Regions from separate parts of the Pelatocladus sp. BLCC-F211 genome, predicted to be linked through region 3. Evidence: predicted binding sites of a transcription regulator. Region 3 holds the regulator's gene; each other region holds the start of a gene.
The links. The regulator HrcA, encoded in region 3, represses chaperone genes, less so after heat shock. The targets are predictions, from matches to a motif close to TTAGCACTCNNGANTCNNGAGTGCTAA.
Positions count from the first base shown of each region.

Region 1: the regulator HrcA is predicted to act here: its motif matches at 2,432-2,458, upstream of groES (co-chaperone GroES).
Region 2: the regulator HrcA is predicted to act here: its motif matches at 1,937-1,963, upstream of groL (chaperonin GroEL).

Region 1 is NZ_JBHFLM010000099.1:1,651-6,088, forward strand. It holds gene ACE1AT_RS12015 (ATP-binding protein) at 1-160, shown strand, start outside; gene ACE1AT_RS12020 (response regulator transcription factor) at 636-1,313, opposite strand; gene ACE1AT_RS12025 (ferredoxin) at 1,594-2,115, opposite strand; gene groES (co-chaperone GroES) at 2,475-2,786, shown strand; gene groL (chaperonin GroEL) at 2,891-4,438, shown strand, end outside.
Region 2 is NZ_JBHFLM010000110.1:74,308-78,745, reverse strand. It holds gene groL (chaperonin GroEL) at 210-1,892, opposite strand; gene ACE1AT_RS13600 (MraY family glycosyltransferase) at 2,206-3,285, shown strand; gene fabG (3-oxoacyl-[acyl-carrier-protein] reductase) at 3,349-4,113, opposite strand; gene trxA (thioredoxin) at 4,404-4,438, shown strand, end outside.
Region 3 is NZ_JBHFLM010000195.1:4,517-8,954, reverse strand. It holds gene ACE1AT_RS23050 (DUF2834 domain-containing protein) at 1-640, opposite strand, end outside; gene hrcA (heat-inducible transcriptional repressor HrcA) at 637-1,728, opposite strand; gene ACE1AT_RS23040 (rhodanese-like domain-containing protein) at 2,046-2,393, opposite strand; gene ACE1AT_RS23035 (DUF3352 domain-containing protein) at 2,555-4,228, shown strand; gene ACE1AT_RS23030 (hypothetical protein) at 4,409-4,438, shown strand, end outside.

The sequences.
Region 1 (4,438 bases), on a different contig from region 3:
AACTAAACCAGTTAATAAAGGAACAGGAATAGGATTAGCAATTAGCTATCAAATTATTGAGAAACATCACGGAAAAATCCAGGCTATATCCAAGCCTGGATTTGGAACAGAATTTGCCATTGAAATACCAATCGAACAACACTCAGAAAGTAGCAAATAATGCTTTACAGGTGTTTTGCTTGGTTGGGATTTGTGACGCTGGTTTTGAAAGAAATTGTGGAACGGTAAAACCAGCATCGGAAAATGAGTTATGAGTTATGAGTTATGAGTTATGAATTAAACCACATCTACTTTGAGAACAGTAGTTTTGTAGGTTGGGTGTAGCGACAGCGAAACCCAACATTATAGTCTGGTTAATGTTGGGTTACACTCCGTTCCACCCAACCTACATAATGTCCTTTTTGAAAAACTCCTCTTTTCAAGATGGACGAGGTTTAACTTCGGGAGCATCCCAATTTTTGAAAAAGACGTGGCGATGTTCGTAATCGCGGCTACACAAACCAAGTCCGCGAAGGCGGACTAATTCTAGCCTGCGTAGGCAGGCTTTGTCTGTAGAGCCAGTGACTTCTAGTCTGCGGGGATTTTAAACATTTGGGATACTCCCTTAACTTCTAACTCCTAACTCCTAACTTTGGTTATGCCATTTGATTTTCAATCGCCCACCGTGCTAACTCAGTACGATTATGGAGATTGGTTTTGCCCAACATGTTGGACACATGGCTTTCGACTGTACGCTGACTAACATTTAGTTCTTCAGCTATTTCGCGGTTAGCTAAACCCCTAGCGACAAACTGAACTACTTTCAATTCGGTTGGGGTTAACTGCACATCAAAGGGAACTTGAATCCGGGAACCGTTGTCTCCTCCTTTGGCTTGATGTTCTTTCCAACGAATGGTTTGCTTGAGAGACGATTCTACCTGCGCCACCAACTCTTCTGGTTCAAAGGGCTTGACCATGTATACATCAGCACCTTTATTTAGTCCTTTAACCCGGTCTGCGCTTTGTCCCTTTGCTGATAAAAATAGAACAGGAATCCAACTAGTGCGTTCGTTTTGTCGGACTTGTTCAACAAAGGTATATCCGTCCATTTCGGGCATCATCACGTCGCAGATGATCATATCTGGAACATCCTGCTCTAAAATTTCCAAAGCTTCTCGACCATTTTCTGCGGTGATGACTTCATATCCCCGGAATTCTAAGTAATCCTTCACCAGCAAGATGAGGTTAGGGTCATCATCAATGAGTAGAAGTCGTTTGTAATCTTTCATGCTGGGTTCTTTCATAGCAGTGGCACTTGTCGCGCGTAGATCCATAGGGGCCTTGTATAGCGATCCTTTTTGGTGGATGATTGTGATGTTGTGCTTTTTCCCACTTAACTTGCCTCTGTTGAGTAAATATCTCAAAATAGAAACTTACTTTCCTTGAAACTACTTAATCAATGGCAAAAGTCCAGTAAGGATACGTAGAGCAGTAGTATTTATAATGCGTTATTATATATCGGTTTTAAAGGAGCGGACAAAAAAACTTCAATAGAATAATAATCCTCCATAGATTATCAAACTTCACTAGTTTCAAGATGCTCCTAGTAAACACTTAACCCGCACTTTTGTAACTGACCGCTTCACTATATCCCTCAGATGTTAAGCTTCGATTCAGCTTCTCCTCAGCAACCACAGAGGTTTCTGACAGAGGATGAACTAAAAAGGCATATTCTTCCACAACCTTATTTATAATTAAATGTTCCTGGATAATCCGCTCGATGACTTCCGGGGTTGCTTGGCGATACCAGACACCATCCGGGTAAACCACCATTATCGGCCCAGAGCAACAAACTCGCAAGCAATTAGCTTTGGTTCGGAATATGCAACCAGGACGATTTTGTTGAGCAACATCCAACCCCAGCTCCTTCAGCCGCTTTTTTAAGTATTCCCATGCTGCTAAACTGGCTTGCTTAGAACAACATTTAGGCAATGTTTGATCAGCACAGATAAAAACATGTCGCTGAATTTTTGTTAGTCCTAAAGTTTCTATAGACTTATTTAGGGCATTATTTTCAGGTGATAGAGTTGCTTTTTGTATTTTATGGCTGAACTGGATCACTATCTTGTTACCCATCTCACGCTTTCTGATTTCTGTTCTATAACAAATTCCAAGCTTTGCAAATAAAGTTGACTATATATAACTATTCGTTACTTAAGTTGGGGATCAGGGATTAGAGATAAGGAGCAATGGGGATTGGGCATGAATCAGTTATCAGTTATCAGTTATCAGTGAGCAAATTAAACTGGTAACTGTTAACTGTTAACTGATAACTGAGAAGTTGTCCCCCTTGTCCCCGATCCCCAATCCCCAATCCCCAATTCCCAATTCCCAAAAGTTCGGGAACCCGTACAACCTAAAATATTGCCATTGCATACAGTCGTTCGCTAAATTAGCACTCAGGAGTTGAGAGTGCTAACTCTGGAGAAATTTGTATGGCAGCTGTATCTCTAAGCGTTTCTACTGTAAAACCTTTGGGCGATCGCGTATTTGTAAAAGTGAGCGCCTCTGAAGAAAAGACCGCCGGTGGTCTGTATTTACCCGACACCGCCAAAGAAAAGCCCCAAGTTGGGGAAGTTGTTGCGGTTGGTGACGGCAAAATTAAAGATGATGGTTCTCGTCAACCATTGGATGTGAAAGTAGGGGATAAAGTTCTCTACTCCAAATATGCTGGTACCGATATCAAGCTAGGAACCGACGAATACGTACTACTTTCTGAAAAAGACATTTTAGCGATTGTTTCTTAGTGATTGGTCATTGGTCATTGATCATTGGTTGGTTACAAATGACAAATGACAAGTGACAAATGACAAATGACAAATAACAAATGACAAAGGACTACTAGGAAATTATGGCAAAGCGCATTATCTACAACGAAAACGCTCGTCGCGCCCTAGAAAGGGGTATGGATATCCTGGCTGAGGCTGTGGCTGTCACCCTCGGTCCCAAAGGTCGTAACGTAGTACTAGAGAAAAAATTTGGCGCACCCCAAATCATCAATGACGGTGTGACCATTGCTAAAGAAATTGAATTAGAAGACCACGTAGAAAACACTGGCGTTTCTTTGATTCGCCAAGCTGCTTCTAAAACTAACGATGCTGCTGGTGACGGAACCACCACTGCTACCGTTTTGGCCCACGCAATGGTTAAGGAAGGCTTGCGTAACGTTGCAGCTGGTGCAAATGCCATTATGTTGAAGCGCGGTATTGATAAAGCTATCAACTTCTTGGTAGAAAAAATTAAAGAACACGCTCGTCCTGTTGAAGATTCCAAGGCGATCGCTCAAGTTGGTGCAATCTCTGCTGGTAACGACGAAGAAGTCGGTCAGATGATTGCTGAAGCTATGGACAAAGTCGGTAAGGAAGGCGTAATTTCCCTGGAAGAAGGGAAATCTATGACCACCGAATTGGAAATCACCGAAGGGATGCGCTTTGACAAAGGCTACATCTCTCCCTACTTTGCCACCGATCCTGAGCGGATGGAAGCAGTTTTCGATGAGCCTTTCTTGTTGCTCACCGATAAGAAAATTGCTTTGGTACAAGACCTCGTACCTGTACTTGAGCAAGTAGCTCGCGCTGGTCGTCCTTTGATCATTATCGCCGAAGACATCGAAAAAGAAGCTCTAGCAACCTTAGTTGTTAACCGCCTGCGTGGTGTACTGAATGTAGCTGCTGTGAAGGCTCCTGGTTTTGGCGATCGCCGCAAAGCAATGCTAGAAGATATCGCCATTCTCACCGGTGGTCAGTTGATTACCGAAGATGCTGGTCTGAAGCTAGAAAGCACCAAGCTAGATGCTCTGGGTAAAGCTCGCCGCATCACCATCACCAAAGACAACACCACCATCGTAGCTGAAGGTAACGAGCAAGCTGTGAAAGCTCGTTGCGAACAAATTCGTCGTCAAATGGACGAAACCGAATCTTCCTACGACAAAGAGAAATTACAAGAGCGCTTGGCTAAGTTGTCTGGTGGTGTAGCAGTCGTAAAAGTTGGCGCTGCTACCGAAACCGAAATGAAAGACAAGAAACTGCGCTTAGAAGACGCTATCAACGCGACCAAAGCTGCGGTAGAAGAAGGTATCGTTCCTGGTGGTGGTACAACTCTAGCTCACCTCAGCCCTCAATTAGAAGAGTGGGCAAATGGTAATCTCAAAGATGAAGAGTTGACTGGTGCGCTGATTGTTGCTCGTGCGTTGGCTGCTCCCCTGAAGCGCATTGCTGAAAACGCTGGTCAAAATGGTGCTGTCATCGCTGAACGGGTGAAAGAGAAAGAATTCAACGTTGGCTTTAATGCAGCTACCAATGAGTTCGTTGACCTGTTTGCTGCTGGTATCGTTGACCCTGCGAAAGTGACCCGTTCTGCACTACAAAACGCAGCTTCGATCGCTGGTATGGTGTTGACA
Region 2 (4,438 bases), on a different contig from region 3:
ATTACTAAGATTACTAATTAAACCTCGTCCATCTTGAAAAGAGGAGTTTTTCAAAAAGGACATTATGTAGGTTGGGTTACACTCCGTTCCACCCAACCTACAAAACTACAAAACTATAGTTCTTAAAGTAGACGTGGTTTAAAATGAAAAAACAGTTTGCCTTGGTAAGACAAACTGCTTCAAAATCTGTAGATACAGACAGTATGAGACTACATCATACCCATACCCATACCGCCCATACCCATACCGCCCATACCGCCCATACCACCCATACCGCCCATACCACCCATATCGGGAGCGCCACCGGCGGGTTTCTTCTCAGGTTTTTCAGCAACAACAGCTTCGGTGGTTAAAACCATAGAAGCAATAGAAGCTGCGTTTTGTAGGGCATAACGCACGACTTTAGCAGGGTCGATAATACCTGCGGCAATCATGTCTTGAAATTCACCAGTAGCAGCATTGTAGCCGACGTTGAATTCAGTAGTACGAACTTTTTCAACGATGACAGCACCTTCGACACCAGCGTTGTCTGCGATTTGGCGCAGGGGTGCATCTAGCGATCGCTCAACAATATCAGCACCAATTTTTTCTTCGTCGTTGAGGCTGTTTTTAATTTCGGCAACTTTTGTAGATAGGTGAATCAACATCGTACCACCACCAGGTACTATACCCTCTTCTACAGCAGCTTTGGTGGCATTCAGAGCATCTTCAATCCGCAACTTACGGTCTTTGAGTTCAGTTTCTGTGGCTGCACCGACTTTAATTACAGCCACACCACCAGCCAGCTTGGCGATGCGTTCTTGCAATTTTTCCTGGTCATAATCCGAATCAGTTTCTTCCAACTGCTTACGAATTTGACCAATCCGCTTCTGCACGTCGCCTGAGTGTTCGCTACCAGCAACGATGGTTGTGTTGTCTTTGTCAATGGCAATTTTTTGGGCAGTTCCCAGCATTTCCAAAGAAACGATATCTAAGCTTAAACCGATTTCTTCGGAAATTAACTGTCCACCGGTGAGAATAGCAATATCTTGCAACATTGCTTTGCGGCGATCGCCAAATCCAGGCGCTTTAATAGCAGCAGCTGACAGCACACCACGCGCCTTGTTGACTACCAAAGTCGCCAAAGCTTCGCCTTCTACATCTTCAGCAATAATCAACAGGGGTTGACCCAAACGGGCAACTTTTTCTAAAACAGGTACTAAATCTTGAATATTGCTGATTTTTTTATCGGTAATCAGAATGCGGGCATTTTCAAATTCCACCGTCATCCGCTCATTGTCGGTGATAAAGTAGGGGGAAATGTAACCCCGGTCAATCTGCATACCCTCAACTACTTCTAATTCAGTAGTTAGGGATTTAGATTCTTCCACGGTAATTACACCATCTTTGGTGACTTTTTCCATGGCTTCGGCAATCATGGCACCGATTTCTTCGTCATTACCTGCGGAAACAGTTGCGACTTGGGCGATCGCACTTCCTTCTACTGGCTTGGCGACTGTGGCAATTTCCTTTACCAACTTTTCAACGGTTTTTTCAATACCGTGTCTTGTGGCGACTGGATTTGCTCCAGCTGCTACGTTTTTCAAGCCTTCGCGGATCATCGCTTGCGCCAACACCGTTGCTGTAGTCGTACCATCGCCAGCAACTTCTTTGGTTTTAGAAGCAACTTCCTGGATGAGTTTTGCACCTGTGTTTTCGAGGGGATCTTCTAGTTCAATTTCTTTTGCAACAGTGATCCCATCATTCACAATTTGGGGTGTACCAAACTTTTTTTCTAAAAGAACGTTGCGACCCTTTGGCCCCAGGGTAATTTTCACTGCATCAGCAAGAGTATTGATGCCCCTTTCTAAGGCACGTCGGGAATCTTCATCAAATGCAATAATTTTGGCCATATTTTTTAGTTTGGTTTAATTTGTGAGTTCTTCCATTAGACAATTTAGCACTCACAAGGCAAGAGTGCTAAGTCAACAAGCAATAAGCTGTTGAGTTTATTAATCTTTAACTAGGCTATAGGAGGATATAGGTTGATGGATGTAGGGGAATCCACCCATAAAAATCCAAATTTCCTCCTATTGCCTCAATAAATGCTACTGCAAGCAAAATAAGACACATCCATATACCCTCATATTTGTAGTGAGAAAAAAAAATGATTGTTATACACTTAATGCTGATGTTGGATACTGGCATTAATGGTGGAAGCGATAGATGAATATATACAGCTTCCTTGAGGCGCTTGGTATTGCTGAACCTAGCGGTTCCGGCTGGTTAGCAGTAGTGTTTACATTTCTTTTAGCATGGGTTGTGACGTGGCGTTTGATTCCGGCGGTACGTAAATTTGCCTTGCGAGTTGGTTGGGCTGATCAACCCAATGCACGGCGTTTGAACCGAGAACCTTTGCCCAATGCAGGGGGTCTGGCGATCTACGCGGGAGTACTAGCGGCTTTGATCTTAGCAAGCCTTTTAAGACCAATTGAACTTCAAGGGGTACTAGCTCAGGTTTTAACCATTCTTTTGGGAGGTTCGATATTAGTCCTAGTAGGCTTTATCGACGATCAATTCGGCTTACCTCCCTCAGTTCGCCTGTTAGTACAAATTTTGACGGCGCTACTGTTAGTTGGGAATGGCATTAGCATTCAAGTTACTTTTGGTACTCCCATTGACTCGCTACTCTCAACATTGCTAACGGTGTTTTGGGTGGTAGCAATTACGAATGCTATCAACTTGATGGATGGTATGGATGGTTTGGCGGGAGGTGTTAGCTTTATTACTGCTATGAGTTTACTGGCAGTTTCGGCACAGTTTCCTAACTGGGCAGCAGCGACACTAGTTTTGGCAGCCTTAGCAGGAGCAGCACTAGGTTTTTTACGCCATAACTTTCATCCGTCGCACATCATTATGGGTGATGCCGGAGCATACTTTTTTGGCTATGTACTAGCCGCAACTGCTATTGTAGGCGACCTACAAGCCACTACAATCTTTTCTTTAGTACCGCCTGTTTTGTTTTTGCTTTTGCCAGTGCTAGACACTACCCAAGTATTTGTGCGACGACTGTTGGCAGGTAAAAACCCCCTCAGTACTCCAGGAAAAGACCATTTACATCATCGCTTGCTAGCTTGGGGATTATCTCAGCGCCATGCAGCTCTGACTCTCTGGTCAATTGCTTTAGTTTGTAACTGGCTGGCGATGACAATACGAGGCATGAGTTTGGTAGTTATAATTGCCACTACCATCAGTATTATCACCCTGTTAGGTTTCACTGTTTGGCAGAGGATAAAGGCAAAATGAAAGTCAAAAGTCAAAAGTCAAAAGTCAAAAGAACGATCTTTTAACTTTTAACTTTTGCCTTTTCTATGCCATTACCATTCCACCATCTACGTTCAATACTTGTCCTGTAATGTAGCTTGCTGCGGGATCAGCAGCTAGGAAACGTACCATCCCAGCAACTTCTTCTGGCTGACCATAACGACCCAGAGGAATATATTTGAGAATACCTTCAGCATCAAGATCGCTGGTCATGTCCGTGGCGATAAAGCCAGGGGCGACGGCGTTAACTGTAATACCACGAGAGGCCAATTCTTTAGCAACCGTTTTGGTAAAACCAATCACACCTGCTTTGGCAGCGCTGTAGTTAGCTTGTCCGGGATTGCCCATAAGTCCGGCAATGGAGGTAATGTTGATGATCCGTCCGGCTCGTTGTTTTAGCATGATTTTACTGACGGCACGAGTGCATAAAAATACGCCAGTTAAATTGAGATCAATTACTGCTTGCCAATCTTCTGGTTTCATTCGGAGTAAAAGTGTGTCACGTGTGATACCCGCGTTATTGACCAAGATATCAATACGATTGAATTTTTCGATCGCAGCTTTTATTAAAGCATCAACTTGATTTTCCTTACTCACATCAGCCGCAAGCGCGATCGCACTTCCACCCGCTTGAATAATTTCTGACACTAACTCATCAGCCGCTTGACTAGAACTAGCATAGTTGACAACGACACTAGCACCGACTTTCGCCAATTCTCGTGCGATCGCTCTTCCTATTCCCCGTGAAGCACCTGTAACAATCGCTACTTTTCCTTGTAAAGTTTGTAAATTTTCTGGCAAAAGTTCCATTGTTTTTCCTGTTATGTACATTAAGATATTGCGCTAACTATCTTAATGGGGATCGGGGATCAGGAATCGGGGACAAGGAGGACAAAACAAGTCAAAAGTCATAGACGCGCAAGCGGCTTCCCGTTCGACAAAGTCGTTCCCGCAGGGTAGGGTAAGTCAAAAGTCAAAATTAAGAACTTTTGATTTGTTGCCCAATGCCCAATGCCCAGTATTGCAAACATGCTTTACAATCATCTGGGCTGCTAGGAACTACTATTAAAATCAAACAATAAAAAACTGGTGCGTATCACATGTCTACAAAAAAGCAATTCAATAGCTTTGAAGA
Region 3 (4,438 bases):
ACAGACAATTTTCCTGTATTGATGGACGTATGCACAAATATAGCAGAGGGCCAAATAACGGAATTAAAGCGAACAGCCAAAATATTCCAGAACTTTTCCAACCGCGCCGCGTCAGATCATCTCCTAATAAAGTAGGAAATAATACGCACAGCAGACAAAAATCACAGCTCATCACATTGATAAAACGGCTAGTTTGCCACTGCTGGACAAAATCACCCCAATTTCCTTGTCCAATACCATAGCCAACTAAAATCGCCGTCCCAATAGTCAAAATAATACCCGTCCAGCGAGAATCTAAGAATTTAATCAAAAGATTTTTTTCGCCAGAAAACTGTGTATTTGGTTCTCTCAAAGCCAAATAGGGTAATAAAGCAAATGCGCCAACAGCGAAAGAAGCAGTAGCAAATGGCCAAGCAGGAATTTTTTGTCCTCTACCGTCAACAAACAAAACTGCACTGTAGACAACAGGCCAAATACCCATAATATTAAACAGTGCAATCACTAAGGGATTAATTCCTTGCCATTTACCAGTAGAAAGATTTTTAATTAACTCAAAAGTATCGGGTTGATTGGGAGGAGCAAGTAAGAAAGCATAAGCAATTAATCCTAACCAAAGCAACCCAAAGGTAATTTTTCTCATGAGGGATTTAGATCACTGAAAGTCTCTGATAAATACTCAGCAGCAGCAGCAACGAGTGCGATCGCTCCTTCGTAATCTAGGCGTGTTGGCCCCAAAACTCCCACACTACCTACCTGTGCTGAACCACGACGATAGGTGGAAGAAATTAAACTACAATTGCGAATTGGTTCCAAAGGATTCTCTGCACCAATTCTTACTGTTACTCGTGGTTTACCGACTTCTTCAGTCTCATTTTCCTCAAATATTAGTCGCCACAGTTGCTCTTGTTCTTCCTCCAATAGTTGGATGATAGTTTGCACCTGTTGTAGTTGTGAAAATTCTGGTTGTCGCAAAACTTCCGCCATCCCACGCACCATTATTTGTGTCACCCCTGGCGTCAAGCTACGACGACTAAATTCTGCTAAGGAATTTTTTAAGTATTCGCCATAGTGCTGAAATTCTCGATCTAAATCACTCCAATTCAGGTTAGCGACTTCTACCAAACTGCGTCCCCGTAATTGGCTATTTAAAAAGTTAGAAACAATTTGCAATTCCCGATCTATCAGTTCAGGATCAGGTTGTGCGTCTTTACTTTTTGGTGGCAAATCTAACAATGCTGAGTGTGTTTCATAACTATCTGTGACTACAATCAACATTACTCGTCCGGCTTCAATTTGCACCAATTGTAAATGCCGCAACAGTGCGCTAACATTTTGTGGCAAAGTAATCAAACTGATGCAGCCACTCAAAGTTGCTAAAATTTGGGCTGCGCCTTGCAAGAGATTTTCTAAACCTCTATCTTCCCAATTCAGGCGTGTTTGTAGTGTTTCTTCTACTTTTCTAGCTAAAGTATCAGAAGGTGTGATCAACTGATCAACATAAATCCGATAGCCAGAGTCAGAAGGTACTCGCCCAGCAGAAGTATGGGGTTGATAAAGTAGCCCAGCTTTTTCTAACACACCCATGGCGTTACGAATTGTTGCTGAACTCACACCCAGATTGTACTCTTCTAGCAGAGCTTTTGAGCCAACAGGCTCTGCTGTGGCGATGTAGTGACGTACTGTAGCCCAAAGAATGTGCTGTTGACGATTGGTTAGCTGGACTTCCATACCTAAAGTTTACCAAAGCAAAATTTTAATTAGTTTTTGAAAAACAAAAATTTATTAAGTTGGGAAGCAAAAAGCATTATTATTAGTTAAGCAAAATAGTAAATTATTGAAGTATCTAAAAATACGTTATAACAGTTCTATCTTGTTAATTTCACAAAATTATATTTATTCAGTTATCAGTTAACAGTTTTATTAGTGTAAGTCGCAGCAAATTTAACTTTTGTGCGTTAGTGGCACTTCTCTGACCAAATCATAGGGTTGATAACTGTTTACTTGAGTTCAGAATAGCAAAATAATTTAACCCTCGTCATTCTCGGTTAATACAGAGGAATTGAAGGGTCAACTAACATTGAGTAAGCATCAATACCACCAGAAATATTTTTCACGTTTGTAAATCCCTGATTTACGAGCCACTGACACATCTGAGCAGAACGAATGCCATGATGACAAAGTACCAGGGTTTCAGCATGTGGATCTAAGCGGGCATGAATTTCATTTCCCCATTCAGCAAATTCACTGAGAGGAAAGTTAACAAAACCCTCAATGTGAGCGATCGCGACTTCTTGCGGTTCACGCACGTCCACAAGCTGAAGATTAGGCTCACCTTTTGACAAATGTTGGGCAAGTTCTTCTACACTAATTTGGGTAATGGGTTGACCTGTCATCCGATTTTAGATTTTGATTTTGAGATTTTGGATTAACCGCAGTTTTTACAAACAATCCCAGATATTTCCTGGATATTATTTATGTTTGCAGAAAATCTGCATCTTGACCAGGAATAAATGCTTAGAGGATTTGAAGCAAGAGAAAATTAAGTAAACAAATGATGAAGCAAAGCTTATTCTTTCGTTCCCTAGCAGCTATTTCACTGATGCTGCTATTTATTACGATCTCTGGTTGTAGTGGCTTATCTAGTCCAAATTCTCTCGTGGGAATCAGTGGAACTAGAAAACAACCTGGTGCGGCGATTTTTGTATCCCAGCAAGCACCAGTGATGATGTCAATGCTAGTCAATCCTGATAAATTACAACCATTGGAACGTGAAGGAGAACTATCCAAACTTAAAACCAGCTTATTAGCCAACACAGGCTTAGATTACAAACAAGACATTCAACCTTGGCTGGGAGATGAAATTACCTTAGCTGTCACTACCCAAGACATCGATCGCGATCCTAGCAACGGACAACAACCAGGGTATTTAATGGCACTAGCAACCAAAAATCCAGAGAAAAGCCGCGAATTTGTGGATTTGTTGTTTTCCAAACGAGCGATCGCTGGAGCAAACTTAACCACAGAACAATACGAAGGTATCAAACTAATATCTGACTCTCAACAAGTAGAAACAAAATCTAAAACCCAAAATTCTTTGGCGGGTGCTGCTATTGGTGATGATTTTATCTTGTTTGCCAATGACCCCAAAGTGCTACGAGAAGCAATTAATAATGTCCAGGCTCCTGATCTCAATATAACTACCTCTAGTAAATATCAGGAAATTGTTAAACAAATACCCAAAGGTGCATTAGCTACAGCGTTCCTCAATCTTCCTAATGTTGCTCAATGGCAAGGTTTACAACTGCCAGAATCAGCAATCTATGACAGCGAAATAGTGTCTCTAGTTTTATCCAACAAGGGATTATTAGCAGAAACTAGCTTACTCGCACAAACCGCAACAGCACCTCCTCAAGAGCAAGTATCTCAACCTGTAGAAGCATTAAAATATATTCCCGCCTCAGCAGGTTTGGCGATCGCTGGCACAAATTTGAGTAGTTTACCTAACAGCAATTTAACCCAAGTCTGGCAACAACTCAAAGTAGCCATATCCGGCTCAGAAAAAGATGTAGTTTCTAATTTAGTCAAACCTGTGGTAGATGTACAAACAGGCTCAGATATCGACTTAAAAGCAGATATTTTTAGCTGGGTACAGGGAGAATACGCCATCGGATTATTACCCCGTCCAGAACAAGCAAATCCTGATTTTGTATTTGTAGTCGAAAAAACTGAAACCACACCAGCCGGAATTGATCATTTAGATGAAATCGCATCCTCAAAGGGATTATCACTCAATACTTTTGATGTAGACAAGCAAAAAATCTCCGCTTGGACACAATTAAAAGCCACAAAATTTATCGATCCTCAACAGCGAGAAAAATACGCCATTGAAGCCAAAGTTTCAGGAGTACATATTAGCCAAGGAAATTACGAAATTTTTGCTTCCAACCTCGAAACAATGAATGAAGTTCTCAATGCTAAGAACAATTCCTTAATTAGCGATCGCCAATTTAAAAATAGTATTGCTGCTATTCCCCAAACAAACCAAGGTTACGTGTATTTAGATTGGGCAAAAAGTCGAGAAATATTAGAAAATCAAATCCCAATTCTCAGACTAGCAGAAATACTCGCAAAACCCATATTCGAGAATTTGCGATCGCTCACCATCAGCAGTTACGGTAGCGACACAGAAATTTTCAAAAGTGGCGTGTTCTTTCAATTAGGTAAATAATTAGTTGTTAGTGGTTAGTGGTTAGTGGTTGATTGTTGGTTATTTCCAATGCTCAATGCCCAATGCCCAATGCCCCACTGTGTCACCTTCCAATGTGGCACAGCACTAAATAACTATAAGGTTATTTTTGTTACCATTAAGTATAGAATATAACTATAATTTCTTCGTTGGAGGGCTTCTATGGATAAACGTTGCCCCCGACTTCTTTTA